DNA from 3 places in the Mesobacillus stamsii genome. Region 2 is predicted to be linked to each of the others. Evidence: predicted binding sites of a transcription regulator. Region 2 holds the regulator's gene; each other region holds the start of a gene.

What was found. The regulator Rex, encoded in region 2, represses fermentation and respiration genes when NADH is low (regulators of the CRP and FNR family bind a similar motif). The targets are predictions, from matches to a motif close to TTGTGAAATATTTCACAA.
Region 1: the regulator Rex is predicted to act here: its motif matches at 5,208-5,225, upstream of J2S25_RS01095 (cytochrome c oxidase subunit 2A).
Region 3: the regulator Rex is predicted to act here: its motif matches at 6,101-6,118, upstream of J2S25_RS16800 (DoxX family membrane protein).

The regions. Positions count from the first base shown of each region.
Region 1 covers NZ_JAUSUN010000001.1:199,366-209,676, reverse strand. Annotated here, with positions in the region: gene J2S25_RS01115 (DMT family transporter) at 1-820, shown strand, start outside; gene asnS (asparagine--tRNA ligase) at 1,119-2,510, shown strand; gene J2S25_RS01105 (b(o/a)3-type cytochrome-c oxidase subunit 1) at 2,667-4,322, opposite strand; gene J2S25_RS01100 (cytochrome c oxidase subunit II) at 4,322-4,798, opposite strand; gene J2S25_RS01095 (cytochrome c oxidase subunit 2A) at 4,825-4,974, opposite strand; gene J2S25_RS01090 (SDR family NAD(P)-dependent oxidoreductase) at 5,607-6,380, shown strand; gene J2S25_RS01085 (type III polyketide synthase) at 6,648-7,733, shown strand; gene J2S25_RS01080 (isoprenylcysteine carboxyl methyltransferase family protein) at 7,735-8,304, shown strand; gene J2S25_RS01075 (dynamin family protein) at 8,627-10,311, shown strand, end outside.
Region 2 covers NZ_JAUSUN010000025.1:898-11,208, forward strand. Annotated here, with positions in the region: gene tsaE (tRNA (adenosine(37)-N6)-threonylcarbamoyltransferase complex ATPase subunit type 1 TsaE) at 1-68, shown strand, start outside; gene tsaB (tRNA (adenosine(37)-N6)-threonylcarbamoyltransferase complex dimerization subunit type 1 TsaB) at 69-770, shown strand; gene rimI (ribosomal protein S18-alanine N-acetyltransferase) at 784-1,236, shown strand; gene tsaD (tRNA (adenosine(37)-N6)-threonylcarbamoyltransferase complex transferase subunit TsaD) at 1,233-2,264, shown strand; gene J2S25_RS15990 (ABC-F family ATP-binding cassette domain-containing protein) at 2,465-4,393, opposite strand; gene moaC (cyclic pyranopterin monophosphate synthase MoaC) at 4,561-5,055, shown strand; gene J2S25_RS16000 (redox-sensing transcriptional repressor Rex) at 5,084-5,749, shown strand; gene J2S25_RS16005 (YdiK family protein) at 5,774-5,977, opposite strand; gene J2S25_RS16010 (CPBP family intramembrane glutamic endopeptidase) at 5,981-6,712, opposite strand; gene groES (co-chaperone GroES) at 7,053-7,337, shown strand; gene groL (chaperonin GroEL) at 7,445-9,073, shown strand; gene J2S25_RS16025 (hypothetical protein) at 9,490-10,062, shown strand; gene J2S25_RS16030 (hypothetical protein) at 10,049-10,311, shown strand, end outside.
Region 3 covers NZ_JAUSUN010000028.1:31,282-41,592, forward strand. Annotated here, with positions in the region: gene J2S25_RS16775 (ABC transporter ATP-binding protein) at 1-784, shown strand, start outside; gene J2S25_RS16780 (ABC transporter permease) at 799-1,542, shown strand; gene J2S25_RS16785 (glycine betaine ABC transporter substrate-binding protein) at 1,572-2,492, shown strand; gene J2S25_RS16790 (ATP-binding protein) at 2,649-4,097, shown strand; gene J2S25_RS16795 (sigma-54-dependent transcriptional regulator) at 4,072-5,457, shown strand; gene J2S25_RS16800 (DoxX family membrane protein) at 5,511-6,026, opposite strand; gene J2S25_RS16805 (YhcN/YlaJ family sporulation lipoprotein) at 6,296-7,066, shown strand; gene J2S25_RS16810 (STAS domain-containing protein) at 7,284-8,105, shown strand; gene cspC (cold shock protein CspC) at 8,423-8,623, shown strand; gene J2S25_RS16820 (endonuclease I family protein) at 8,842-9,777, shown strand; gene J2S25_RS16825 (MEDS domain-containing protein) at 9,928-10,311, shown strand, end outside.

The sequences.
Region 1 (10,311 bases), on a different contig from region 2:
TAATGCTGGGTTCAGTGCCATGGAAATTGTGGCCATCCGAGTTTTGACTGCAGCCATTGTGTTGATTTTTGTCGGAATTGCTTTTTACAGAAGCCACTTGAAAATCAGGACAAAAGACTTGTATCTTTTTGTAGGTACAGGAATTCTCAGTATTGTGTTTTTTAATTGGTCTTATTTTACGGCAATTCATTTGATGAATATTCCGATCGCTGTGGCTCTATTGTACACTTCGCCTGCTTTTGTTGCGGTTTTGTCCTTTCTTTTTCTGAAAGAAAGCATGAACTGGAAGAAATGGTTGGCGATTATTATGACCGTCATTGGCTGTACGCTTGCATCAGGCATCACCGGGCAGGGAGGAACGTCTTTTTCAGTCTCAAGTATCCTCATAGGTCTTGGAGCAGGGTTCGGATATGCACTTTACAGCATTTTTGGCAAAGTGGCATTAAGGAGATACCATCCTTTTACAGTGACATTGTATACTTTCCTAGTGGCCTCGGCTGCATTGGTTCCGACCACCGGTATCGTCAGCAAGGCGGCTGATCTTTTCTCTGGGGATGCGTGGCTTTATGCGCTAGGATTAGGGATTTTCCCAACGGTCGTTGCCTATTTTGCATACTCCTGGGGTCTTGAAAGAACAGAAAGCAGCACTGCTGCAGTTGTAGCAACACTAGAACCCGTCATTGCCACGATGCTGGGGATATTGGTGTATGGGGACAGGCTGGGCGGTCTGCAGCTGCTCGGAGCCGCGTTGATCCTCTTATCAGTGATAGCGATCAATCTGTCCGTTCCGAGCAGGAAGAAAAGGCAAGTAACTGGGTGATCCTATTATCGCAGGGTCAACTAGACAAAGGACGACATTATGTGATAAATTACTACAGTGAAACTCCTTTTGAAAACTGCCTATTTATATCGATGAAAAGGATAGAAGTTTTTGCTGTTTTTCGATAGCGAGCCTGGGATAGTGGAAACCTGGTGCTAACGGACAGGAATTCATGAATATGTTTAGGCGGCTGCACGTTATAGACATTTTGGGTGGTACCGCGGAAATCCAGCCTTTCGCTCGTCTTATAGGGATAGAAGGCTTTTTTTATGCAAAAAATTACCACAAGGAGGCTATTATGATTAAGACCGTAGTGAAAGATTTATACAGAAATCAAGCAAGCTTTAACGACAAAACGGTTCAAATAACAGGTTGGATCCGAACTCTTCGCGACTCCAAAACGATTGGCTTTATGGAATTAAATGATGGGACATTCTTTAAGAGTGTACAAGTTGTATTTGAGGATACGCTTGATAACTTTAAAGACATTACCAAACTGCCGATTAGCTCATCTGTTTTAGTAGAGGGGGAATTTATTCCAACTCCAGAAATGAAACAGCCATTTGAACTAAAAGCGACAAAAATTGTTGTCCTGGGATTATCGGCTACAGATTATCCTATTCAAAAAAAGCGGCATACGCTTGAATATTTGCGAACCATCGCTCATTTGCGGCCAAGAGCCAATGCCTTCTCAGCCGTTTTTAGAGTAAGATCTGTACTAGCTTATGCTCTTCACAAATTCTTTCAAGACAAAGGATTCGTCTATGTACATACACCAATCATAACCGGAAGCGATACTGAAGGAGCCGGGGAGATGTTTCGTGTGACATCGATGAACTTGAACGAGCTACCAAAAACAGAGAACGGACAGGTAGATGAAAAGGCTGATTTTTTTGGGAAAGAAACTAACTTAACCGTGAGTGGTCAATTGAATGCGGAAAGCTTTGCTCTTGCATTTCGCAATGTGTATACATTTGGTCCGACGTTCAGGGCAGAAAATTCAAATACTGCACGACATGCCGCGGAATTTTGGATGGTTGAGCCAGAAGTTGCCTTTGCAGAATTGCCGGATATCATGGATCTTGGAGAAGAAATGATTAAGTATGTCATTGAGTATGTTTTTGAGCATGCACCAGAAGAGATGGACTTCTTCAACAGCTTTATTGATAAAACACTTCTGGAAAGATTGGAGAATGCCCTACGTTCTGATTTTGGAAGGGTCACTTATAGTGAAGCAGTTGAATTATTGAAAAACTCAGGAAAGCAATTTGAATACCCTGTAGAATGGGGTACAGATTTGCAAACGGAACATGAACGTTATCTAAGCGAGGAAATTTACAAGCGTCCAGTTTTTGTTACCGACTATCCAAAAGAAATCAAAGCGTTTTATATGAGAGCGAATGAGGATGGAAAAACAGTCGCTGCAACTGATCTTTTAGTTCCCGGAATTGGCGAGTTAATCGGTGGAAGCGAGCGGGAAGAACGAGAAGCGGTCCTTACAGAACGGATAAAAGAACTTGGTATGTCGGAAGAAGATTATTGGTGGTATCTCGAGCTTAGAAAATACGGCGGCACCAAGCATTCCGGCTATGGAATTGGCTTCGAGCGACTTGTTATGTATGTAACCGGCATGAAAAACATCCGTGATGTCATTCCATTCCCTCGTACACCAGGAAATGCAGATTTTTAAATTTCGGCTATGTTAATAAAAACAGGGTATGAAATCGAACGAGATCTCACACCCTGTTTTATTTTGGAAAATGTGGAGGTCCAATGTATCCGGAGACCAATAAATTATCAGCCAAACCAAAAAAGGACCGGGCGCAGTTTGCCCGGTTTTTCTTAGTTAAAAGAACTTGTATCCTTTCGAACCAATTGGTGCATTTTGGATCATATCAATGAATGGAATTGTGTAGGCGAATAAGATCAAAAGTACAGTGATACCGAGCCATAACTTCCAATTTTCAAATACCATCGGTGTTTTTTCAGCCTGATCCGCAACCTCACCAACAGGAAACTCTTCTTCTCCTTTAGGTGCAAAGAAAGCAAGATTTACGAAAATGTAAAGCATCAGGATAATTCCAAGGAATAAAATCGTTCCGCCGACTGCCTGAGCGATCTGATAAGGAATCCACTCAGCAGCTTGCTCAGAACCGCCGTACGTTGAGAAAGAAGAACGTCGCGGTGCACCAAGCAGGCCGGCTGCGTGCATTGCACCTGACATGAAAGTCATGCCGATTGCCCAAACAACGCCCTGGATAATTGCTAATTTATTCATCGCTTTTGTAAGAACTCGGCCTGTCAGGTGCGGCACCAGCCAATAGGAAATCCCGAAGAAAGTCAATACAACAGAGGTTGCAAGTGTCAAATGAAAGTGACCGGTAACCCAAATCGTATTGTGTACCACTTGGTTTAATTGGTTGGAAGCATTGATAATTCCGCCAGCACCAGCAGGAATGAAAGCAAGCATGCCAATGAAGGGAACTGCAAAACGTGCGTCTCCCCAAGGAAGTTTCTTTACCCAGCCAAATAGTCCTGTAGAACCTTTGGAGCGTCCATACATCTCAAACGTCGCAAATAAGGAAAAGGCTGTCATCAATGACGGAATGACAACAAGGAATGTCAAAATCACTTGAAGGAATTTCCATGCTGGATCAATCCCAGGTTCCATCAACTGATGGTGAAAACCTACTGGGATCGAGAACAGCAGGAATAGAATGAAGGACATCCTCGCCAAAGAATCCGAGAAAATTTTTCCGCCAATAATCTTAGGAACGATGGCATACCAAGCCATGTACGCAGGCAATAGCCAGAAATACACAAGCGGATGACCGAAGTACCAGAACAATGTACGGCTGACCAATACATCAACACGATCTACCAGGCCTAATGACCAAGGAAGGAGTTGGAATAAAACCGTTGCTGCGACGCCAATTGTTGCTACAATCCACATAAGTGTGTTAACAAGGGACATAAAAGTCAGCAGTGGACTGGGTTTTCCTGGGTTTGCTTTTCTCCATGAAGTGTAAGCCATAATGATTGCCGCTCCGTCAATCCAACTTCCGATAATCACTAAAGTAAGACCTAGGTAAAAAAGCGCGTGAGCCTGTAATGGTGCATAAAAGGTATAAAGGACTGAAGCTTGGTTAGTAAGGATCATGATGGCTGTCATTATAGTTCCGATGGTCATTGTCCAGAAGCCGATCCATCCGGTTAGGCGCTGTTTTCTAGTGAAGGTCCCCGATGTCTTACTCACAAGTGCAAGCTGAAATCCCATAATGAAGAAAGTTGTTAAAACAAGGCCAAGAACGACGCCATGTAAGGTGAGGATCTGGTAATACCCAGTCCATGTAGGCAATTGAAATTTTCCAGACCGGACTAGTGTCTGCAAAAGACCTGCTAATCCGCCGATGGCAAGGGCGATGAAAGCGACATAAAAGTGCGCCATGGTCAATTTGCCGTCCCGACGGTCCACTTTTGGATTCATTGAATTAGTATTCATTATTCTATCACCTCAATTTTAGACGTCATCGTATGGTGGCCGACGCCACAGTATTCATTACAAACGATCAGAAATTCGCCTGCTTTGTCAAAGGTAGTGACATATTCACTGATGAAGCCAGGCTCAAGCATCATATTAATATTGGTGCCTGCTACCTCGAAACCGTGAATGACGTCTTTCGTGGTAGCAATGACTTTTACTTTCGCTCCTAGTGGCACTTCCACTTTTCCAGGGTTGTAAGAAAAGGCGGAGGCAACAAATACCAGTTCATAATCCCACTCTTTCCCTTCTACCTTTTTCAAGCCTGGTTCATTGAATGGAGCAGTTGTGTCAACGTTTTCAGGATTCACTGTAGCCAAACAGCTAGGAGGTTGGTTTCCTAAATAGAAGGCACTAACACCGATGACCGTGAGGAAAATGATTAAGGTCGTTACCCCGAATATCAACCAGATTTTCTCAAACTTATGAATATGCATAACTTCTTTCTCCCCTTTTGGTGGTCTTAAAAACGATCGACAAACAAGAAAAATACACCTAGCCAAGTAACAATTAAAAAGAATCCTAATAAGAAAACCGATGCAAGTGTTCCTTTCAAGGAAGGTTGATCTTCCACCTTTGTGTGCGTTTTCTTCCCGATTTCAGGTTGAGCCATCCCGGTCCACTCCCTTCGCATAAAATAAAAACTAGCCATTAATTGATAAGTACATTTTCATCATACAAAACAAATTGAAAACGTAAATACGGTTTTGAACAGTTCACAAATTGTTCATACCTGACATATTTACTATGTTAATGGTGAAAGCGCGTCAATACAGTGATTTAAGTCACAAGGTACGACGGGTAAATGTGAATAATCTGTGAAACTATTTATGTGAAAATAGGAGCAAATGAAATTATTCAAAAAACAACTTGTGAAAGGCAGGGCTTGACTTCTAACGGAAAGCAAGTTTAAAAAAAGAGTCACTTTTCCGGTTTTTGTTAATAAACTGAATCAAGAATATTTTTTTGGAAGTGAATTTCATGCAAAAGTATTATTGTGATCATTGCAGGCTGATTTATGATGAGAAAAAGATTTGCCTGAATTGTGGGGAAACAGCTGAAAAACAAATCTTGATTGAAGTGCAGAGGCAACCAGGTGGGAGCAACTAGCATCGAGCAGGGTGCTTTTTTTCCATTAAACTGCATAAGGATGTCTTAAGCTTGCGTTTGGGACAGGCAGTTTGCATCACGAATTGTTCGATACTATGGTAAAATGAAAGCAATTTTATATAGGGGGCTGTTAGGATGTTCTTACCTTCATTTGATTTAAGCAGAAAGACGGCAATAGTCACGGGTGCGGGCCGCGGGATTGGCAGAGCATTAGCGATCGGGCTAGCTGAAGCCGGGGCTGATGTTGCAATTCTTGCCCGGACCGAAAATGATCTTACAGAAACTGCGGGAATCATTGAAAAAATAGGAAGAAAAGCTCTTATACTTCCTACTGATGTTACGAAAAGGGATCAAATACATACGGCGATTGCGGAAATAGAAGCGAAGTGGGGAAAGATTGATATTCTAGTAAATAATGCAGGCATGAATATCCGTTCCAAGGCGTTGGAAGTGACGGACGAGGAATGGCAAAAGATTATGGACACTAATTTGAAATCTGCCTTTATGATCTCTCAAGAAGCCGGCCGTGTCATGAAAAACCAACCATCTGGTGGAAAAATCATTAATATTTCCTCGGTAGCGGGCCAGGTAGCGCTTCGGACAGGTGTCGTATACGCAGCGACCAAAGCCGCTCTCATGCAGATGACGAAAGTGCTTGCAATGGAATGGGGTCAATTTGGCATCAATGTAAATTCCGTTGGACCTTGGTATTTCAAAACACCATTGACTGAAAAACTTTTAGAAGATGAAGCATATGTAAAAGACATCCTCGCCGTTACACCTCTGAAAAGAATCGGTGAGCTGGAAGAGCTAGTCGGACCAGTTGTGTTCCTAAGCTCAGATGCAGGAAATTATATAACAGGACAAACCCTCTTTGTCGATGGTGGAATGACGATTCACGGTTTTTAAAGAAACCGGCCATTGTGATTTTTTCTATTTTTGCTTTTGCTCCGCGACACCACGAATGTTCTTTCGAGCCTGTCAACTGGTAAAGATTTTATAATGTATACGACTCAGCAGCATTGTATAATGAACTTGCACAGCAACTCCTTCAAAACTTAGGCTTCCTCCATATGGGGGGAGTTTTTTTCGTATGCAAGCAATCTTTGTTTGCTTGCATACTCTCAGGGGTAAATGGAAAAAGTAACCGTATATATAGGGGAGGAGAGTATTGTCGTGCCCAGAATTTTGTCGATCGCTGAAGCAGTTCCGCCTTATTCAATAAAGCAGGAAGAAGTCATGAACTTTGCCGAAAAGATATTTAATGAGTCATTTAAGGACATTAACCGGTTATTGACCGTTTTCCAGAATGGTCAAATTGAAAAACGCCATTTTGCCAAGGATCTTGACTGGTTCGAAAAAGACCATACATTTGAGGAAAAAAATGATGCCTATATCGAATCGGCTGTAAGGCTTGGTGCAGAGGCAATCACAAATTGTTTGCATAATGAAGATTTCCTGAAAAATGAAATCCCTTTCGAAGAAATAGATGCTATATTTACCATCAGCAGTACCGGAATCGCAACACCAAGCATAGATGCGAGGATTATGAATATCCTATCTTCTTCACAATATACAAAACGGATCCCGATATGGGGACTTGGATGTGCAGGCGGAGCGGCAGGGTTGTCGCGCGCCTATGAATACTGCCTCGCATACCCAAAGGCCAAAGTGCTCGTGCTCTCCATTGAGCTTTGCAGTCTGACTTTTCAACGAAACGATCGGTCAAAAAGCAATCTGATCGGCACTTCGCTGTTTGCCGATGGAGTTGCATGTGCTCTTGTCTGCGGTGATGATTCTGGCTACGAGAAACTTGCCAAAAAGAATGCGGTCCCTAATATATTCGGAACTCAGTCCACGACGATGCCCGATTCAGAGGACGTTATGGGCTGGAATATTAAAAATGAAGGCCTTTATGTCGTCTTTTCAAAAGATATTCCGACTATTATTGAAAACTGGCTACAGCCTAATGTACTTAGGTTTTTGAACACCCATAGCCTGGAGGTAGCGGACCTTGATCACTTCATTGCCCATCCAGGCGGCAAAAAGGTTCTTGATGCCTATCGTTCCGCTTTGAAGCTACCGGAAGACATGACCAACATCTCCCTTGACGTCCTGAAACAATTTGGAAATATGTCATCGGTGACAATTTTTTATGTGCTAAAAAGGTTTATGGAAACTGCTAAGGAAGGCGATCTTGGCCTCGGCGCAGCCCTAGGGCCTGGATTTAGTTCAGAGCTGCTGTTAATGAGGTGGGAATAAAATGGTGTTTTATCTCTTTGTCGGAATCATCGTATTCCAAAGAATTACGGAACTTTTAATTGCCAGAAGAAATGAATCCTGGATGAAAAGCCAGGGAGCAATTGAATTTGGGCAGGGGCATTATCCAGCGATGGTGGCGATTCACACAGGATTTTTTCTCGTTTTTATTGCCGAAGTAACGCTATTGAATAAACAGTTGTCTGATTATTGGCCTGTATTGTTGACGTTGTTTCTGTTCACCCAAGGTATGAGGATTTGGGCACTTTCTTCTTTAGGAAGGTTCTGGAATACAAAAATTATTATCGTACCCGGAGCACAAGTTGTAAAGAAAGGACCCTATAAAATCATCAAGCATCCAAACTATTTGATCGTAGCATTGGAATTCATGGTCATACCGCTGATGTTTAAGGCCTATATTACGATGGCGCTTTTTACGCTATTGAATATCCTGATCTTGTCTATCAGGATTCCTGTTGAGGAAAGGGCTTTGAAAGAATGTACTAAATACGAAGCTGTTTTTTCAAATCACGGTCGTTTCCTGCCGAATTTGTTAAAGAAGTGTGACAATTAACAGCCTCTCATTGAAAATGATCCTCAATCATGCTATACTTTTCTTAAGATGAAAATAGTTCTCAATTAAAGAACTTTAAGGACGGTGTCGTAAAAATGGTTTCTATGCTAGTAGTTTTAACGATAGCTGCTTACTTCTTCATTATGAAATATGTATTAAGCAATGTTTTAAAACCGCACTGAAGGAAAAATAGCAGAAAAGTGGCAGCCCGGACATCATGTCCGGGTTTTGTTTTGGCCATTAATTTATCTAATAATAGGAAAACACCGAAAAATCGTATAAAATAGAGCTATTCATTATTTTGTCACAAGGAGTTTGAGGAATGGGCCACACTGCACACCAAGAGCAAAAACTTCTCGGGAAGATTGTCTCTCTCTATAAGTTAGTAACTGCGAATCAAGATGGGGAAACTGCGGAAAAAGTGAGAGAACTAGGGAAGAAAGCAATGGAGAAGGAATTTTCAATTGCCTTTTGCGGACATTTTTCTGCAGGGAAGTCGAGCATGATCAATCGATTGATCGGTGAAAATATCCTGCCATCCAGTCCGATCCCTACCAGTGCAAATCTGGTAAAAATAAAGTCAGGCGCAGAGTATGCTAAAGTCTTTTTTCGTAACGGCGGATCTAGACTGTATGCGGCACCCTATGATTATGAAACGGTCAAAAACTTTTGTATGGATGGTAACGAGATACAGGGAATTGAAATCAGTCATAGCGGAGCAGAGTTCCTGCAGCATGCCGCTATTATTGATACACCTGGAATTGATTCAACGGATGATGCCCACCGGATCGCGGCAGAATCAGCTCTTCATCTTTCCGACATTGTTTTTTACGTCATGGACTATAACCATGTACAATCGGAGCTGAACTTCCTTTTTACGAAAGAACTGACCGACGCCGGGAAAGAGCTTTATTTAATTATTAATCAGGTTGACAAGCATCAGGATGACGAACTGCCGTTTGAACAATTTAAGGATAGTGTACAGGCTGCGTTTTCCGACTGGGGAGTAAAGCATTCTGGGATTTTTTATACATCGCTTAAAGTACCTGAATTATCTGTTAACCAGTTTGACGAGCTTCGCAAATTCATCATCGAGCGGAAAAGCAAACGTTCGGAGCTTTTACCTGTTTCCGTCTTTCGTTCCTTAGAAAAGCTGTCAGAGGATCATCTAAGCCATCTAGAACAGGATGTTTCCGCTCAGATTGACCAGTTTGAATCCATTTTAGCAGATCTTGGCGAAAGCGATAGGGAGCAGCTTTCTAAAGAATTAGACGGTATAAGAAGCCAAATTACTAACATCAAAAGGAAACAGGATCCAGAACAGGAATTTAGGGCAGGTCAAAATGACATCCTGAAGAATGCCTATCTGATGCCGTTTCAGACAAGGGAGCTGGCAGAAGCATACTTGCAGTCTAGGCAACCAGATTTTAAAGTAGGCTTATTTTTCTCCAAACAAAAAACGGAACAGGAAAAAGCAGCCAGATTGTCTAGCTTCTATAAAGATCTGGAAGAAAAGGTTCAATCTCAACTTGACTGGCATATCAAGGACTTTTTAGCAAAGCTATTCAGAAAATATCATTTGACACAAGCTGAACTTCAGACAGCTGCCAATGGTTTTAAGATTGATTTCGGGAAAGAACTGCTGTCTGAAGCCGTCAAGTCTGGAGCCAGGCTTTCAGGTGATTATGTTTTAAATTATACAAATGATGTCGCCGAATCCCTGAAAAACCGTGCGCGAAAAAAGCTCGAACCAATTAAAAAAATGTTCCTTCACTCAGTCAAATTACAGGATGATGAGCAAGTGAATGAACTTGTCAGGAAGGAACAGAAATACGGAAAGCTTTTGGATGCGTGGGAAGAATTGTCTAGAATCAGAAGGAAAATTGCCGAGAACAGAAGACAAGTTTCTGAGATTCTTTATGGAGAGGCGATTCAGTTCGAAGATGAGGTGGGAAGCGTTTTTTTTGCAGACGAAGATGAGCCAGAAATGATCAGAAATTTAGTCCG
Region 2 (10,311 bases):
GCGCAAGGAGAATTGTCGCTGAGCCAAAGGGCGAGCACTATGAAGAATTGTGTAAGGAGATTTTTTAGATGAAGGTATTATCGATTGATACGTCTAATAATGTTTTGGGTATTGGTTTGTTGGATGGAAATATGGTTTTGGGTGAGTATATCTCCAATATAAAAAAAAATCATTCTGTTCGCGTGATGCCGGCGATTCAGACACTGATGGAGGAGTGCAATGTCAAACCGGATGAGTTATCGAAGATTGTTGTAGCGAAAGGGCCAGGTTCATATACAGGAGTCCGTATCGGTGTGACGATTGCCAAAACAATGGCCTGGACATTGAAGATTCCCCTATCAGGTGTTTCGAGCCTTCAGGTGGCAGCAGCTTCAGCAGGGCGTTATTTTAATGGGTTTTTATCGCCATTTTTTGATGCGAGGAGAGGCCAGATTTACACCGGTTTATATAAGTTTGAAAATCAAAGGCTGGAAGTTTTGAAAGACGATCGGCTAGTGATGTCAGCAGATTGGGGAAAAACATTGAACAATTTGGACAGCAATATTTTATTTATGAGCAATGATTTGGCACTCCATGAGGAAGTCTTGAAGCAGGAGCTAGGGAGTAAAGCTATTTTTGCGGAGATCACCGAGCTGAATCCCAGGCCGGCCGAACTTGGATTGTTAGGCAGGGATAAAGAGGCTGTGGACCTTCACACCTTTGTCCCTAACTATATCCGGTTGGCAGAAGCAGAGACAAACTGGCTGAAAGCGCAACAGAATAATAAATAAGTGGGAAGAGTAGATGAATAATACAATAACGTTTCGGAAAATGACAATTGATGATCTGGATGATGTGATGATCGTGGAGGCCAATTCCTTTACTTTACCATGGAGCAGGGAAGCATTTTTTAATGAGTTGACGAAAAATCAATTTGCTCAGTATTTGGTTGTCGAAGTGGATCAGCTGGTTGTGGGTTACTGTGGTGTATGGATCATTGTGGATGAAGCACATATCACAAATATTGCCGTGCTTCCGGATTACAGGGGCATGAAGCTTGGTGAGGCATTGATGGCGAGGGTAATAGAGCTTGCCAGTGATATGGGAGCATGTAGGATGACGCTTGAAGTGAGGGTAAGCAATGAAAGGGCTCAAAATCTTTACCGAAAGTTTGGATTCCAAAAAGGTGCCATTAGGAAGAAATATTATACAGACAATATGGAAGACGCTATAGTAATGTGGGTGAATTTATCATGACAAAAGACCAATTAATAATGGGAATAGAGACGAGCTGTGATGAGACTGCAGTAGCCATTATAAAAAACGGAAGGGAAATCCTTGCGAATATTGTGGCCTCCCAGATTGAGAGTCATAAACGATTTGGTGGTGTGGTCCCGGAGATCGCTTCGCGGCACCATGTCGAGCAAATCACGCTTGTGTTAGAGGAAGCACTCAGCCAGGCAAAAGTAGATATGAAAGAGCTCGATGCGATTGCTGTAACAGCAGGACCAGGTCTCGTTGGTGCGCTTTTAATCGGTGTAAATGCAGCCAAGGCTTTAGCCTTTGCTAACAACATTCCGCTGATAGGAGTTCATCATATTGCTGGCCATATATATGCAAACCGGCTTGTTGCTGAGATGAAGTTCCCGCTGCTTGCGCTTGTCGTGTCTGGGGGGCATACAGAGCTTGTTTATATGAAGGAGCATGGTTATTTCGAGGTGATAGGGGAGACGCGTGACGACGCAGCAGGAGAGGCCTATGATAAGGTTGCTCGTACCCTGAATCTTCCTTATCCAGGCGGTCCGCATATTGATAGGCTTGCCCATGAAGGAAAGGCAACCATTAAGCTGCCAAGAGCCTGGCTAGAGGAAGGGTCCTATGATTTCAGTTTCAGCGGTCTGAAATCCGCTGTGATCAATGTTGTCCATAATGCACAGCAACGAGGAGGAGAAATTGTTCCGGAAGAGCTTGCAGCCAGCTTTCAGGAGAGTGTTATTGATGTTTTAGTCACGAAGACGCAAAAGGCAGTTAAGGAATACGGTGTAAAACAAGTGTTGCTGGCTGGAGGGGTTGCGGCCAATAAAGGACTGAGAGCAAAATTATCTGCAGTTTTTGCCGATTCGGATGTGGAGCTCGTCATTCCTCCGCTGTCCTTATGCACCGATAATGCAGCAATGATCGCGGCTGCAGGAAGTGTCATGTACGAGAAAGGGCAAAGAGCGGGGTTAACACTGAATGGAGACCCTGGGCTAGAGATCACAATCCACAACCAAAATCGCGGGTAAAAAATCTTTTAGCACCAAATATTTGTGGATAAGTAGATAAGTAAGCTTGTTTTTGTGGATAATGTGGAAAACTCTATGGATAACCTTTAAATTAGTCTTTCCTATGTGAATAACTGTGTGAACAAAAAGTCCCGGTTTTTACTATTACATTTTGAGCAAAATATGAAACCGGATATATTCATATCCGGTTTTTCTCATTTCTATGCCAATTCTGTCCATTCTTCCATCAGCTCGTCGATTTTTTCTTTCAGGCTTTCGATTTTGGAGTGGATTTCTGCTGCTTTTTCGTGATCTTGGAAGATGTTTGGGTCACAAAGCAATTCTTCGTATTCGGCGGCCTCTGTCTCGAGCTTGTCAATCAGCGCTTCGACTTCTTCCATACGCCGCTTGCGCTGACGTTCCAGCTTCTTTGCCTCTTTATCCTGTTCGTAGGAGGTTTTGTCCTGTTTGACTGATTCGGTAACCTTGCCAGCCGCTATTGCAGCCTGTCTGGCAAGTGCCTTCAGTTCTTCCTGATCTAATTTCTTTTCGACGTAGTAATCATAATCACCTAAATATTCTGTTGCCCCACTGCGGTTCAGCTCCAGAACCTTTGTGGCGATCCTGTTTATAAAATAACGGTCATGGGAAACAAACAGGATGGTGCCCGGATAATCAATCAAAGCATTCTCTAGAACTTCCTTGCTGTCCAGATCGAGATGGTTTGTTGGTTCATCTAGAATGAGAAAATTGGAATTTTGCAGCATCAGCTTGGCAAGTGCCAACCGTGCTTTTTCACCGCCGCTCAGGGTAGAAACGATTTTTAACACATCATCGCCTGAAAACAGGAAGTTGCCCAATACGGTGCGGATTTCCTTTTCGGATTTCAGCGGGTGCTCGTCCCATAGCTCGTTTAAAACCCGTTTATTCGAACTCAACTCTGCCTGTTCCTGGTCATAATAGCCGATCGAGACATGGGAGCCATATTGGATGCTGCCAGCGATCGATGGCAGGTTTTCAACAATGGTTTTCAGCAATGTCGACTTTCCAACACCATTAGGTCCGACCAGTGCCGTACTATCACCGCGAGAAAGATGGAAGGTAATATCCTTTGACACGGGCTGGTTGTGATAGCCAACTGAAAGGGCGTCCACTCTCAAGACATCATTTCCGCTCTGGCGCTCGATCTGGAAGCTGAAGGAAGCGGATTTTTCGTCAGCTAACGGCCTGTCCACTCGGTCTATCTTCTCTAACTGCTTCCGGCGACTTTGGGCGCGTTTTGTTGTCGAGGCCCTGGCAAGGTTCCGCTGGATAAAGTCCTGAAGCTTGGAGATTTCATCCTGCTGTTTTTCATAAAGCTTCAGGTCGCGTTCGTAATTTGCGGCTTTCTGATGCAAATACGAACTGTAATTTCCTGGGAATTTCGTCAGCTGATGGCGGGAGATTTCGTATACCTGGTTCACTACCTTATCGAGAAAATAACGATCATGAGAAACAATCAAAATGGCCCCATCATAGCCTTGAAGATACTGTTCAAGCCAAGAAAGTGTATCTATGTCAAGATGGTTTGTCGGCTCATCAAGGATCAAGATGTCAGGATGCGTTAATAACAGCTTAGCGAGTGCAAGCCTTGTTTTCTGTCCACCGCTTAAAGTGGAGATTTTTGTGGAATAATCAAAAGACTGAAAGTTCAGGCCGTGAAGGACCGAACGAATATCTGCTTCGTATTGATAACCGCCTTGCTCCTTGAACTGAACTTGACAAAGGTCATAATCTTTCAAAATTCTAGCATACTCTGCTTCATTGGAAAGGATTCCAGGATCAGACATGGTCTCCTCAAGCCGCCGCAGCTCTTTTTCCATGCTGCGCAATTCGTCAAAAACAGCGAGCATCTCTTCCCAGATGCTTTTCTCGGATTCCAGTCCGGTATTCTGGGCAAGATAGCCGATCGATGTGCCTTTCGGGCGGATGATGTCTCCACCGTCATGTGATTCATAGCCAGCAATGATTTTCAGCAGGGTTGATTTTCCAGCACCATTCCTGCCGACCAGGGCAACTCGATCATTAGTCTGTATTTCAAACTTAATATTCGCTAAAATAAGATCAGCCGCAAAATATTTTGAGAGCTGATTAACTTGTAATAAAATCATTTTTTTTTTCACCTCTAATGCCTTATGGATAGTGTAACCCAAACTAAAGGGCTCGGCAATATTTGCTTGTGAGGGGAGACATTCAGCCTTAACATGTAAGGATAGAAACAAAGTTCACACACAAGTTTGTGAAAATAGTGTATTATTTGGTTGAAAGGAGCTTGAGCATGGCAGAATTTACGCATTTTAATGATGAGGGAAGAGCGAAGATGGTCGATGTCAGTGAAAAACCAGAGACCGTCCGTACGGCAGTTGCCCATTCAAGCATTACCGTTAATGAAGATATATATGGCAGAATTACCGAAAATAAAATAAAAAAAGGCGACGTACTAGCGGTCGCTCAGGTTGCTGGCATCATGGCAGCCAAGAAGACTTCCGAGATTATTCCTATGTGCCATCCGATTCCCTTAACAGGCATAGACATTTCATTTGCTTGGGAGCAAAATGGGAGTGACTATACTCTCGCAATTGCTGCAGCAGTTAAAACGAAAGGAAACACAGGTGTAGAAATGGAAGCGTTAACAGCAGCATCTGCATGCGCGCTGACTGTTTATGATATGTGCAAGGCCGTAGACAAAGGCATGGTGATTGGCAAGACATATCTTTTAGAAAAAACCGGCGGGAAAAATGGTGATTTTAAGCGAGATGAGAAGATAAAATAGAAATACAAACAGGGTGGAGGATTTGAGAATGACCAACGATGGAATGAAGATTCCGCAAGCAACGGCAAAACGTTTGCCTCTCTATTACCGATTTTTATTGAACTTGCATTCTTCAGGCAAGCAAAGGGTTTCGTCTGCGGAACTGAGTGAGGCTGTCAAAGTAGATTCAGCGACGATCAGAAGGGACTTTTCCTATTTTGGGGCTTTGGGCAAAAAGGGTTACGGTTATAATGTAAACTATCTGCTGACTTTTTTTCGAAAGACGCTGGACCAGGATGAACTTACAAAGGTCGGTCTAATCGGTGTCGGAAATTTGGGCACCGCTTTTTTGAACTATAATTTTTCCAAAAACAATAATACGAAAATTAAAATTGCCTTTGACGTTGATCCGAATAAGGTGGGAACACAGATTGGCGATGTACCAGTCTATCACATGGATGATCTTGACAAGGTTCTTATAGAGGAAGGCATTCAGGTTGCAATTCTGACGGTGCCCTCCACCGTGGCACAGTCGATTACGGACAGATTGGTGCAGGCAAATGTAAAGGGAATTCTTAACTTTACACCGGCAAGGCTGAATGTACCGACTTCCATCAGAATCCATCATATTGATCTCGCAGTAGAATTGCAATCGTTGATTTATTTCTTGAAGCATTATCCAACCGACGCGGAAATAACGGAAGTGGAAGAATAAAAATAGCTCCTTCAGATGAAGGAGCTATTTTTTATTCTGGTTATTCTTCAGTTTGAAATGGAACAGGACCATTCTGATGCCGGACCCAAAGTCGAATGTTGCAAGGGCTACGAGCAAATAGCTGAAAAACCCCCAGCCTGTTTCGTTGACATTCTGGATCGCGAAATAGGTAAATAAGCTGCCTAACAAGATATAGACAACGCCTGAAAATATAGGCGATTGCTTCATGACTTAAAATCCCCCAATAAAGCTTTGAATTTTTTCTGCTTCTTTTATCATTCTCTCAATGTCTTCTCGAAATACCGATTGAAGCATAACAACCATTGTATTCATTGTAACATGGGCAATGATCGGCACAATGATCCGTTTTGTTTTCACATATAGAAAGGCAAAAGTGAATCCCATAGCTGAGTATAGGATCACATGTTCAGGCTCCATATGGGCCAACGCAAAAATAACGGAACTGATCAAGGCGGCAAAGAAAAAGTTCATTTTCTGGTGCAGTCTCCCAAAAATAATCTTTCGGAAGACGATTTCCTCTAGAATTGGACCAATAATCGAGCTGACAAGGATGACAACCGGGAATTGTGTAATCAGTTTGATGATTTGCTGAGTATTCTCTGAGCCCATTTCAATTCCCAGCATGCTTTCTATAGTACCTGCAATCGACTGGGCAAACAAGGCAAGAAATACCCCGCCGAATGCCCAGGCAGCCGAGCTTGCCGGTGAAGAAGCGTCGCGAAAATCAGTGTCCTTCGTTCTTTCCTTCCTTAAAATTAGAAGGATGATCAAGAGTGTCAGTGAAAAGCTGATCACTAGCCAGTATGGAATCGCGAGGGTTTGCATTTCCTCCAGACTTTTTCCCATGGCAGTTCCGATAAAGACAACAAACGGTACACCGACCAAGCTGGAAATCTGCATGACGATATAGGCAATAATGACGAACCAGTATTCCTTTTTCAAAATGAAAACTCCTTCTAGTAGGATCGGTTTATTTGAAGATGTGCAGCTATTATAGAAATGCTATCTATCCATTTTACTAGTAAGTGTTGGGAAAGTTCAAATATCAGGTTGTCTTCTAACTATTTTTAGCAAAATTCCAGGGAACAGGCGGTCATATAAGCGATCCCACATAAGAATAAGAAAGACGGTTTAGAAGCTGTTTAGAAAATTTTATAAAAAAATTATCCTTCCTGCTTGCAAAAAAAATCGAGATTCATTATTATATAAATTGTGTTAGCACTCTATAAAGGTGAGTGCTAATAAACAAGAATCTACATATAATTTGAGGAGGTTGTTTCACTTGATCAAGCCATTAGGAGATCGTATTATTATCGAGCTTGTTGAGTCTGAAGAAAAAACTGCAAGCGGTATCGTTTTACCCGACACAGCGAAAGAAAAACCTCAAGAAGGAAAAGTCGTAGCTGTTGGTACTGGCCGTGTACTTGAAAACGGAGAGCGCGTTGCTCTTGAAGTTGAAGTCGGAAACCGCATCATCTTCTCAAAATACGCAGGCACAGAAGTGAAGTATCAGGGAACTGAATACCTGATCCTACGTGAAAACGACATTTTAGCAGTAGTAGAATAGAATAGCGGAAGCGCCAACGTCTCGAGGGACTAGGCGCTAAAGCTAGACACAAACAAAAGTGTAGAGATTCATATAACAAATAAAAATCCTAAGGAGGTTTTTCTACCATGGCAAAAGAAATTAAATTCAGTGAAGAAGCTCGCCGCGCGATGCTTCGCGGCGTAGATTCTCTTGCAAATGCAGTAAAAGTAACTCTTGGACCAAAAGGACGTAACGTGGTACTTGAGAAGAAATTTGGTTCACCATTAATCACGAACGATGGTGTTACAATCGCAAAAGAAATCGAACTTGAAGATGCATTCGAAAACATGGGTGCTAAGCTGGTAGCTGAAGTAGCAAGCAAGACAAATGATGTTGCTGGTGACGGTACAACTACTGCAACCGTTCTTGCTCAGGCGATGATCCGCGAAGGTCTTAAGAACGTAACTGCCGGAGCGAACCCAATGGGTATCCGTAAAGGGATGGAAAAAGCTGTTATTAAAGCAGTTGAAGAGTTAAAGGCTATTTCTAAGCCAATCGAAGGGAAGGCTTCTATCGCTCAAGTTGCCGCAATCTCTGCTGATGACGTAGAAGTGGGCCAATTGATCGCTGAAGCAATGGAGCGTGTTGGCAACGATGGCGTAATCACAATCGAGGAATCTAAAGGCTTCACAACAGAATTGGATGTTGTGGAAGGTATGCAGTTCGACCGCGGATATGCATCACCTTATATGGTAACTGATTCTGACAAAATGGAAGCAGTTCTTGAAAACCCATATATCCTGATTACTGACAAGAAAATTGGCAGCATCCAGGAAATTCTTCCTGTTCTTGAGCAGGTTGTCCAACAAGGTAAGCCATTATTGCTTATTGCGGAAGATGTTGAAGGAGAAGCACTTGCAACATTGGTAGTCAACAAGCTTCGCGGAACATTCAACGCAGTTGCAGTAAAAGCTCCTGGCTTCGGCGACCGCCGCAAAGCAATGCTAGAAGATATCGCTGCATTAACTGGCGGCGAATTGATCACGGAAGAATTAGGCCGCGACCTTAAGTCTGCTACGATCACCTCTTTAGGACGCGCTTCTAAAGTTGTTGTTACAAAAGAAAACACCACGATCGTGGAGGGTGCTGGAGACAGCGCACAAATCAAAAGCCGTATCAACCAGATCCGTGTGCAAATGGAAGAAACAACTTCTGAATTTGACCGTGAAAAGCTGCAAGAGCGCCTAGCAAAGCTAGCTGGCGGCGTTGCAGTCATCAAGGTTGGTGCTGCTACTGAAACTGAATTGAAAGAACGTAAGCTTCGCATTGAAGATGCCCTTAACTCAACTCGCGCTGCAGTGGAAGAAGGGATCGTTGCAGGCGGAGGCGTTGCGCTTCTAAACGTATACAAAAAAGTATCCGAAATCCAGGCAGAAGGCGACGAAGCTACTGGTGTGAACATTGTTCTTCGTGCAATTGAAGAACCAGTTCGCCAAATTGCTCACAACGCAGGCCTTGAAGGCTCAGTCATCGTTGAGCGCTTGAAGCGCGAAGAAGTCGGCACAGGCTTCAACGCTGCAACTGGCGAGTGGGTAAACATGATCGAAGCTGGTATCGTTGACCCAACAAAAGTTACACGCTCTGCTCTACAAAACGCAGCATCCGTATCTGCAATGTTCCTGACTACTGAAGCAGTAGTTGCTGACATTCCAGAAGAAAACGGCGGCGGCATGCCTGACATGAGCGGCATGGGTGGAATGGGCGGCATGATGTAATAAGTGCCTCCAACCCTTGATATGAGTGGGTTTTGTAGGGTGCTTAGAGTGATTTGCTAACATTTTGCTAATATTGAGGATTTTAACGGAGGCTTCTCATAAGTTGAGCAAACTTGTGGGAAGCTTCTTTTTGGTTTCTTGTTGAATATGAAGTCAGTAGACTTTGTGAGCTTTATAAAAATGGCTTGGCGATTGCGAAGGAAGAGGACAACTTACCATGAAGAAAGTATTGTATCGCTTTTATTTAGATTTTGAAAAAGAAGAAAATTGGGTTATGATATGGGAGCGTAAGAAGAAATCGGCGCATTATTAGTGAGTGTTCACCTATTAATATTCTAATGAGAATGGTTATTTTGTTGATATTTTTAATGATATAATGAAGATAGAATGCAAAAACCTGATAGAGGTGGAATAAGGTGACTAATTCTAATTCTAATAATATTGGATTAATGGATAAGGATAAGTTGTTAGAGATATTTGATTATCTAAATGAACGGCTAAAAGAAAATTTATTGCAACTAGAGATAACAATTTATGGTGGTTCTATTATGACGATGGTATATGATAATAGACCAGCAACTAAAGATATAGACTGTGTGTTTGGTAACACTAATACGAAATTATTGGATAACATATTAGCCCAAACCAAGTTTATTTTTAATCTTTCAGAGGGTTGGATAAATGAAGAGATTAAGGAGCCGCTGAAAGCCATTTTAAGAGAAGATAAAGAAACCTATAAGGTATATTCCAACTTAAAAATTTTAAAACCTAGGGCAGAACAATTGTTAGCAATGAAAATATTAGCAGCTAGACCAGAACCTGCTAAGGATTTTGTTGATGCCTTTTTACTATGTAAAGATTTAGGTATTACTACTAAAAATGAACTTTTAACTATTTTTAATAATTATATACCGCTAACTCTAATCGGCGAGAGACAAATAAATTTTATAAAATATTTAGGAAAGGATTTAGGATATGATTGGGAATAAGTATTTACTTTCATTATTCGAGTATCCTGATGAAGATACAAGTTTAAATCAATTATTAGAAATCCTAAGAACAAAGGATATGGAGTTTATTGAGAGTCTTATCAATCCAATAGATTTAGAATTATGTAATGATACTGAGTTAACATACTTAACTAAAGTATCAGCCTTGATAGATTATTATTTGCAAATTTATTCTATTGAAGTACCAAGTTGGCTTAGAAATGAAAAATTATCGTTTACTCATCCTTA
Region 3 (10,311 bases), on a different contig from region 2:
CAACGGAACAGATGTGAATTCTTTGAATGAAATCGAGTTGAGACGAAAGATCGGCTATGTCATTCAACATAACGGTTTGTTCCCAAACATGACGATTGAAGATAATGTGATGGCTGTTCCTAATTTAATCGGCTGGGACCGAAAGAAAAAAGCAGACAGGTATAAATACTTGATGGATTTGGTCGGCCTGAATCCAGATGAATATCGGAAGCGTTACCCGCATGAGCTTTCAGGAGGACAGCAGCAAAGAGTCGGAATCGCTCGTGCGATGGCCGCAGACCCACCTGTCATGTTAATGGATGAACCGTTCGGGGCACTTGATCCCGTCATCCGTACCCGAATTCAAAATGAGTTTTTGCAAATTCAGCAGGAAGTGAAAAAGACAATCCTGTTTGTCAGCCATGATATTGATGAAGCCATCAAAATGGGAGACGCCATCGCAATCTTCCAAAATGGAAAACTAATGCAATATGATTCTCCTAGCGAGCTGCTTGCCCATCCTAAGAATGAGTTTGTTCGTGAATTTGTTGGCAAGGACCGCGCGTTAAAAAGTCTGAGTCTTCATACCGTGGAGGATTTGATTTCAGAACGAATGCTGCGAAAACTGGACGGCAATGAGAATTCCAACAAAAAGACAATTTCCGTTGAAACGAATCTAAGAGATGCCTTATCCATTCTGCTCAACCAGGAAGCAGACCAGCTTGTCGTCCAGGCAAATAACAAGCTTGTTGGTGCGATGAAAATTGATGATGTAGAGGCCTATTTGCATCAGCATATTAAATAAGGGGGGTGAAAAGCATGAAGAATAAGCGTTTACTATCTTTTGTCATCAAGCTGATTCTCTTCACCCTGGTTGCTAGTTTCTTCGCTTGGTCATTCAAATCGGGGTATTACCAGCTAATCATCGATGATTCAGAAGGGTTTATCTTTCTGTTAAAGCAGCATATCAATATGGTGCTCCTATCCATCTTGCTGGCAATCGTGCTTGCGATTCCAATGGGGATCCTGGTTACGAGGCCTAAATTCCAAAAGCTTCAATGGCTGTTCATGAATATAGCCAATCTCGGGCAGACCATTCCAAGTCTGGCGATCCTGGCACTGGCGATGACCTGGATGGGAATCGGTTTCAAGCCAGCGGTCTTTGCTCTGTTCCTCTATTCCTTATTGCCAATTTTACGCAATACTGTAGCTGGGATTAAATCGATTGATCCGAACTTACTGGATGCAGCAAAAGGGATCGGCTACACGCCTGCTCAAATTCTTTTGAAAATTGAACTACCAAACGCAGCCTACCCTATTATGGCTGGCATCCGGACAGCAGTGGTCATCAACATTGGAACAGCTGCTTTAGCCTATCTCGTTGGCGGCGGCGGACTTGGCGACTGGATATTCACTGGAATCATGATGAGGGACAACTCCTATCTTCTGTCCGGAGCCATCCCGGTTACTTTGCTCGCTCTCTTGGCCGATCAATTAGTCCGGTTCATCGAAAAGCTGGTTATATCAAAAGGATTAAGACAATCAATAACAATATCAGATTAAAGAGAATCCATTTTTAGGGGGAAAACAAAATGAAAAAGATTTTATCATTTACCGCATTGATCGTTTTAATGGTTTCACTGCTTTCCGCATGTAGCGGTGAAGGCGACACATCCACTTCTACTTCAGACAAAAAGGTAATCGTCGGCGCAAAAAACTATACGGAACAATTCGTCCTTTCCAAAATCCTTGCCATCTATCTGAAGGAGAATGGCTATGAGGTTGAGGAAAAAAACAATATGGCCAGCCAGGTTGTCCGTCAGGCAATTGAGAATGAACAAGTTGACCTTTATTGGGAATATACAGGAACTAGTCTCGTAAACTACAACAAGCTTGACCCACTTTCAGATTCAGTAGCAGCCTATGAAAAAGTAAAAGAAGTGGACAAAGAAAAGGGCATTATGTGGCTAAATCCATCGTCATTAAACAATACGTACACACTGATGATGAGAGAAGAAAAAGCAACAGAGCTTGGCATTAAGTCAATCAGTGATTTAGCGGCTTATTTGAATGACGGCAACGAATTGTCTTTAGGTGCAGATGCTGAGTTCGCGACGCGACCGGATGGAATTAAAGGTGTAGAGAAAGCTTACGGATTCGAGTTTGGTTCTTCCAACATTAAAAAGATGGACGTTGGCCTTTTCTATCAGGCATTAAGAGACGGACAAGTGGATGTGGCAACAGGATTCTCCACGGACAGCCGGATCAAAGCTTTCCATCTCATAAACCTTGAAGATGACAAGAGCTTCTTCCCTGCTTACAATGCGGGAATAACCGTTCATGAAAAAACGCTTGAAAAGTATCCTGAATTAGAAGAACTTCTAAAGCCTTTAGCTGAAAAAATCAACACTGAAACAATGACGGACCTTAACTACCAAGTCGATATAGACGAGAAAAGTGAAACAGAAGTCGCCAGAACATGGCTGACAGAAAACGGCTTAATTAAAGAGTAATCTAATTTTCGGAGGAAATCAGCTATGGTTTCCTCCCTTTTTCATGCTGAGTTCAGATAGTTTGTCATGATAGCGGACAATAATATGGTATAAAGGGAATAGCTGAAATAAGCTCTTATTACGATCGAGGCATGCTGTCAGAAAGGTGAAAGCGATATGAAAAGATTCTACCCATCACGATTAACCAAAAGATTTCTATATCTCACTACCACTATCTTTTTTATTCCTCTATTGATCCTATTTATTCTTGCTACTACTTCTTCAAGAGATATCATCATAAATCAGGAGATTTTATGGAAGGGCTTTATCCTGATTTTTTTAGCGGCGCTGACCACGCTTTTATTCGGTATCCGCTGGATCATTAAACCAATCAAAGCTCTTACCCAGGACGCTGCGAGCTACACAAAGGGGGGAGATTGGTTTGTTCCTGTACTTGAGAAAGAGGATGAGATCCAAACATTGTCCAGCACTATGAAGTATATGGCGGAAAGTTTACAGGCGCATGAGCGGCATCTGCAGCTGATTTTGGAATCCTTCCCTTTCGGCGTCCTCGCTATTAACCCGGAAGGCTTCATCAGTTCCATGAATACAACTGCCGGAGATCTATTGAACAGAAAGAAAGAAACAATCATTGGAAAATCGATCTCTGCCCTGCCGCTTTCTTTCAGGAATCATTTTGAACAGTGCAAGCATGTTTCCAGAAAATTTGACGGCCTTGAAGAGGACTTCACCTTTGAAAATGAAAGGGGAAAGAAAGTAATTAAGCAGTCTAGTTCCCCGTTATTAGATGAAAATAACCAAGTCATTGGAGTCCTGATCACCTTTTGGGATGTAACCAAAGTGCGCCAACTGGAGACGCATATTCAGCGTTCCGAGCAGCTGGTTGCGATTGGCCAGATGACCGCCGGGCTTGCTCACGAGGTGAAAAATCCGCTTGGAACCGTCCAGCTTGCGAGTGATTTAATTGCCAGTGAAATAAAAGAAATGACAACTGCCAATGAAAAGGACGTTGCTTCCGCTGAAATCATTTCCGAAGCGGCAAAAGATATCCAGGAAGAAATACAGCGCCTTGATCATCTTGTTAGACGGTTCCTTCAATTCAGCCGGGAAAACAAAAAGGACGAAACTATTTTCAGCATGAAGACAGTCGCCGCAGAAACGCTTCAGCTTTTATCCCATCAATTTAGGAAAAAGAAAATTCATGCGACTCTTGAGGCTGATGGCGAGGATTACTTTGTAAAAGGTGACAAAAACCAGATGATTCAGGCTTTCATCAATCTTTTTATCAATAGTATTGAGGCAGTTTCGCACCATGGTCAGATTATTGTTTCGATGAAGATCGAAAATAGTGATACTATTGAAATAGAAATAAAAGATGATGGAATCGGAATCCCCCAGCAAAAGATTAAGCGTATTTTCAACCCATTCTTTTCTACTAAACAAGAAGGTACCGGGCTGGGCTTATGGATTACCCATGATATTATCTCTTCTCATAACGGCCATATCGAGGTAGAAAGTGAAATGGGCGAAGGAACATCCTTCCTGATTTCATTGAAAAAGCACGAGGAAGGCGATCATTATGAAAAAAACCATCCTGTTAGTTGAAGATAATGAAAAATTCCGCCGCCTAACCAGGCTTACCTTGCAGAAGGAAGGGTATGACGTCATCGAAGCGGAAACAGGGAAAAACGCTGAAAAGCATATGAAGAGCGAGAACATCGACCTTGTTTTACTGGATTTCCTTCTGCCGGATACGACTGGGTTGAAGCTGCTGGAAAAATGGGCGCCCACTTTTCCGGATACTGTTTTTATTCCTTGCACAGCCTACGGAGATATTGAGGATGCAGTGAAGGCGATGAAAATGGGGGCTTACGACTACTTAACAAAGCCAATAAAGGCTGATGAACTAAAGGTCGTCATCAAACGGGCATTTGAAATGAAACATTTGAAAAAAGAAAACAAAGAGTTAAAACAGGCTGTTCAGCAAAAATATGACCTTCATGGGATGATTGGCAAGAGCCCAAAAATGCAGGAGGTCTACTCGTTAATCGAGAGAGTTGCCAAGCAGGATATCACCATCCTGCTTGAAGGAGAAAGTGGGACTGGTAAATCACGGGGAGCTTACGCTGTACACCTCGAGAGCACGCGGAAATTAGGTCCATTCATCAAAGTCAATTGTGCCGCCATCCCCTCAAACTTATTAGAAAGTGAATTATTCGGCTACGAAAAAGGCGCTTTTACCGGCGCTGTCCGATCACAGGAAGGCAAGTGCGCCGCAGCCGACAAGGGCACTCTTTTTCTCGATGAAATTGGCGAAATCTCGCTGGATGTGCAGGCAAAGCTTCTGCAATTCACCCAAGACAAGACATTTACACCGCTCGGGACGGCGAAAGAAATATCTTCAGACGTTCGCATCATCGCTGCCACTAACCGGAATTTATCGGAAATGGTACAGAACGGTGAGTTTCGTGAAGACTTGTATTATCGGTTAAATATCATTGGCATCAAATTGCCTCCATTGCGTGAGCGAATCGAAGACATCCCCTTGCTTGTCGAACAATTTCTGGCACAGTTCGAAGAAGAACATACTCGCAGCTATTCCATTTCCAAAAGTCTTTTAACAAAACTCACTTCTTATCCATGGCCTGGCAATATTCGTGAATTGCAAAATGCCTTGTCCAGGGCAACCGTTCTCTCCCGGTCTGGACAATTGATTCTCGATGATTTTCCCGAAGAAATCCAGAATCATTTTTCTGAAAAAGAAGTTGAAACTCCTGAAGCTCCGATTGAATTAACGGACGACTTTTCTTTGCCAGAACATCTGGAAAAGGTTGAAAAAGAAGTGATAGAAACCGCATTGACAAGTGAAAACGGCAATCAGGCACGCGCCGCCGAAGCACTTGGCATAACAAGACAAGGCCTCTTGTACAAGATAAGAAAACACAAAATCCTCCGAAAAAAATAAGAAAAGCTGCCAGGATTTGGAATTATTCCTGGCAGCTTTTCAACGTTAAAAAGTTAAGCTACGTTGCGTGCGGTCTCTTCTCCGCGTTTGAGAACGACTTTGCGAATAAATGGTACGACATAACGGTCTAAACCATATTTACCAGCGTTAAAGCCAGCGAACAGGATGATGAACCCGAAGAAGATGTCTGTTGGATTGTGAGATACTGTTCCGGCCAGGAAGAAGCTAAAGTTCATCACTAGACCGAAGAACATCGCAGCAGTTGTCAGAGCACCAAGAATCAAACCAAGTCCAATAAGGAATTCTCCCAGCGGCACAATAAAGTTGAATAGATCCACATTCGGGATCGCAAAGCTTTCAAGGAAATTCACGTACCATCCGTATACCATGTGTCCATCCGGACCTTTGACAGGATTTGCGACAGCGCCTTTCAGGAAGCCACTAGCATCGAAGCCTTCACCAGTCAATTTTCCCCAACCACCAGTCATCCAATTGTACCCTAGCCAAACTCTAATGACAGTCAATATACCAGCAGCAACATTGTTCTCTCTTAACCATTTTGCAAACATGTTCCTCACTCCTATAAGTTAATTAGTATTACTACACTTATAAGATAACAAATATATCTCGAAAATAGGGGTTTTTGTGAATATATTCACAATTGTGTTGAAATGTTTTGAACGAAATGTGTCAACGTGCATGAAAAAGCAGCTTTTCTAAAAAAATGCCTTCATTCCGGCCTGAGCTACTTTAAATCAGAAAAAAATCCTTCCGTACTGCATATCGCTGCAAATTTTAGCCATCATAAGGATGACAATACCAACTAGGAGTGATCAGAATGAAAAAATTAGTCATCATTGCAGGCTGTGCTATTTTCACATTCGGTTTGGCCGGGTGTGGAGCCAATAACAATGCTGCCGACGATAACGGCAATCAGCGAGTCCAAATCTCACAGGTTAAGCGCGGTCCAGCAACCGACGGCACCAAGCTCCAACTGGCTGACCGGGCAGAGCGCCAGGTAGAGCAGCTGCCGCAAGTGGACGACGCACGAATCATCATCTCAGATAACAATGCATACGTAGCTGTTAGACTTGCGGACAACAATGGCGAAACGAATGGAAATGCATCTGTCAATGATGCACTGGATGGCAACGGCAAGACTTTTGCCGAGAACGGACAAGTGGATCCGGGTAACAACCGCGCAGGAAATAATGGAATCATTGACGGCAAAGGGGACGCTGGAAATGGCGACCGCCAAAATATAGGAAACACAAATCGCCCTCTTGATCCTAATAACGGCAACGGAACAATGAATGGAAATACGAATGGCAATGGAATGGACAATGGAAGTATGAATGGAATTGGTAATACAAACATGAATGGAAATGCAGCTGGCAACACCATGAACGGCAATAATAGCCAGCTGGAGATGCAAATTGAACAAAGAGTGCGTCAAGCAAATAACCAAATCGATAAAGTTTTTGTTTCAGTTGACCGCGATGCCTATACCAGAATGGGAACATTCGCCGATGACCTCCGCACCGACAGCAACAGAGACGGGATCTTCGAAGACTTCCGTAATGCAATGGACAGTTTCTTTGGCAGATAGCATTTGAAAGCATAGGATTTCCCTCCTATGCTTTTTTTGCGTCGATTTTTCATTATCCCGTTTTAAATGTTTATTTGTAAGAACTAACTATACCTACACCGTTTCCTCTGCAATTCGAAATTTTTAATTATAAATTTTTTCGAGTAACTGGTTTATAAATCGACAGAATGGGTATAAATAATTTGCTGAGAAGATGCTTTGTGCAGGGGGGGAAGATTTGCATAACACCGATGATCTAAGAAAAGAAATTAAAATCTACTTTCACGATAATGAGAAAATATTTGAAGAGAATTTACTTTCTCAAGCAGTTAATGTTTCGTCGAAAATAACCGAGATTTTAGAAAAAGGAAATATTGACCTATTAAAAAATGCAAGAAAATTAATTTTCTTTATAATTGATCAAAACTATAAAGATTTAGTTGCTTTTGCAGAAGAGGAAGGAATTGCATGGGCAAGACATTCTTTAACTCTACCTCTAAAATTAGAATGGATTCAAGCAATCAGAAGAACTTTATGGAAGATCATTGGACAAATTGATGAAGAAAAGAACCTGACAAATGAAAAAAAAGATTTTTATGAATTGGAAGAATTTATAAATGAACAAATAGACCAATTTCTTAACAGTTTCTTTCTCAGTTATTCTAAATCCAAAGATCAAATGCTCCATAAGCAAAGAGAAATGGTCGAACATTTGTCTGTCCCTATCATTCCAGTAAGTGAGACTGTTTCTGTTCTACCTCTAATTGGTGCAATTGATTCGTTTAGAATTAGAATAATTGAAGAAAAAGTTTTAAACGAAATAGCCAACACAAGGTTCCAAAATTTAGTCATGGACTTATCAGGTGTCGCCATGATGGATAAAGATGTTATCCACTATTTTAAAAAAATTTTGACTGGAGTGTCCATGATGGGCTGCAAGACCATCCTGACCGGACTCAGACCAGACCTCGTCAGAAAAATGGTACATGACGGAATACTTTTTGATAAAGACACAGAAACAAGAGGAACACTGAAAGAAACATTAAAAGATTTCCTTTAGTCGCAAAAAAACCACTCCCCTACTGGGGGTCAGACCCCCAGTAAGGCAGTGCGTTAATTCATTATAGTTTTATGGTTTTTTGGGTAGCGTTATTTATGGACTCGCCATTATTCCGACAAAAGTTTTCCTCTTTATAGTTACTATTTTAAAAATAATCCAAAAGAAGATTTGCTTTATTTTGCGTTTCCTGTTATGATAAAAAAGAATTATTTTTGTTCGGTGTAAAGGATAGTATAAGTATCAACTTTTCGTCTTGATGATCACTTTGGGCAAGGATAGTAATACGTTGTGCGAGTACGCACTAGGAGGCAACAAAAATGGAACAAGGTACAGTTAAATGGTTTAATGCAGAAAAAGGTTTCGGATTCATCGAGCGCGAAGGTGGAGACGACGTATTCGTACACTTCTCTGCTATCCAAAGTGAAGGCTTCAAATCTTTAGACGAAGGTCAAAAAGTTACATTTGACGTGGAGCAAGGCGCTCGTGGAGCCCAAGCTGCAAACGTTCAAAAAGCTTAATCTTAAATCGATTATATAAAACAGGCTCTCTTTAGAGCCTGTTTTTTTTATTGCAAAATTTGATTAGCTATCCTTCCGTGAATTTAGACTCTTTACTACCAAACCTATTTTTTTGACAAATGCTCGATCTTTGCTAGTTCTGCATTTTAACTCTTATTTGAAGGTTACTCTTGGAAACGGTAAAATAGGAATACGATGACGAGAATGAGGAGTTCGTTATGTCTAAATATAAAAAGCAACGGCAAACTATGAACTGGGAACACAAGTACGATTCACTTGACTTGAAAAAGCTGCTGACAATCCTAAAGGACAATCGCCGCGATATCCAGAGCAATCAGCAACTTTACTTTGACCATGAACAGGATAAATTAGACATCAAAGATTATTACCGTGGTGCACAGGATCTTGATTTGTCCAGTCTTGCACTATTTTACAAATTCCACACAATCGTATTCCATTCTCATAAAAACCAGCTCCCCTACTTCCTTGCCAAAGATTTGTATCTGTACACCTGGGTCGATTTATATCCTGACGGTTCTGCTAAAAGCATTTATTCCAGCCAGTTGAAGGACCCCGAGTCACTGCTTATGGAGGATAATGAAACTCTAAGAGAGAAATACGATGAATTTAGAAAACGATCTCGGAAAATCCAGATGAATGGTTTTGATTCCATCAAAGAACTGAAGATGTTTGAGGATCATTTTAAAATGAACACCGAGCATATTGTCCCGCAATCCTGGTTCGACGGTGCTGAACCGATGAAGGGGGATCTTCATCATCTGTTTGTTTGCGAACCGGATTGCAATATTTCGCGTTCCAACTTTCCGTTTGCCGATTTTGATTTTTATAACCCAGAATCGGAAAATGAACCGATCCAGAACAATTGCGGAGTCACTTCAGGTTTCGAGTTCGAACCCGAGCATGGAAAAGGAGCATCTGCCCGGGCGATGCTTTATTTTTTCCTCAGGTATCCTAAAAGAGTCAAGAGCGAGTTTAAAAAAAAGGTGAATATCCCGCTTCTCGCTCGGTGGAATGAAGAATTTCCACCCACTCTGTATGAAAGACACAGAAACCAGGCAATTTTCTATATTCAAGGAAATCGGAATCCGTTTATCGATTTCCCAGCGCTCGCAAAAAGAATTGATTTTTTATAAAAACGCTGATCACTTTGAAATTAAACGGTTAAGCCATTTAATTACCGGTTATCCGAGTTAACCCCGATTTATTCCTTTTTCATTAAATATGTTATACTATATTAATGATGTTTTTATGTCAATAATTGATGGGGTGCTAATTTGGAAAGTATGCATATAAAAGAGATTACTGAACTTGCAGGACTTACCAAAGGTCATGGGTTATATTTATTTAAGAATCAGGATCAGTATATTACCAGAGTGGCCGACTTCGTTATTTCCGGTGCTAAACGAGGGGAGTATTCCATCATTATTGAAAATGACCGGTTACTGCCATTGATTACGAAAAGGCTCATGGAGACTGCCGATGAAAGCAGTTTGGAAAAAGCAAAGTTCATCAATAATTTTGACTTTTATTATGCCAAGGGAGACTTAGGCATAAACTCCATTTTTGATTTCCTTCCCACCCTGATCGAAGGTTATTCAGAGCGCGATGTTGCTATTCGCAGCTGGGCTCACGTAGAATGGCGCGATGAGCAGGAAGTAATTACGAAA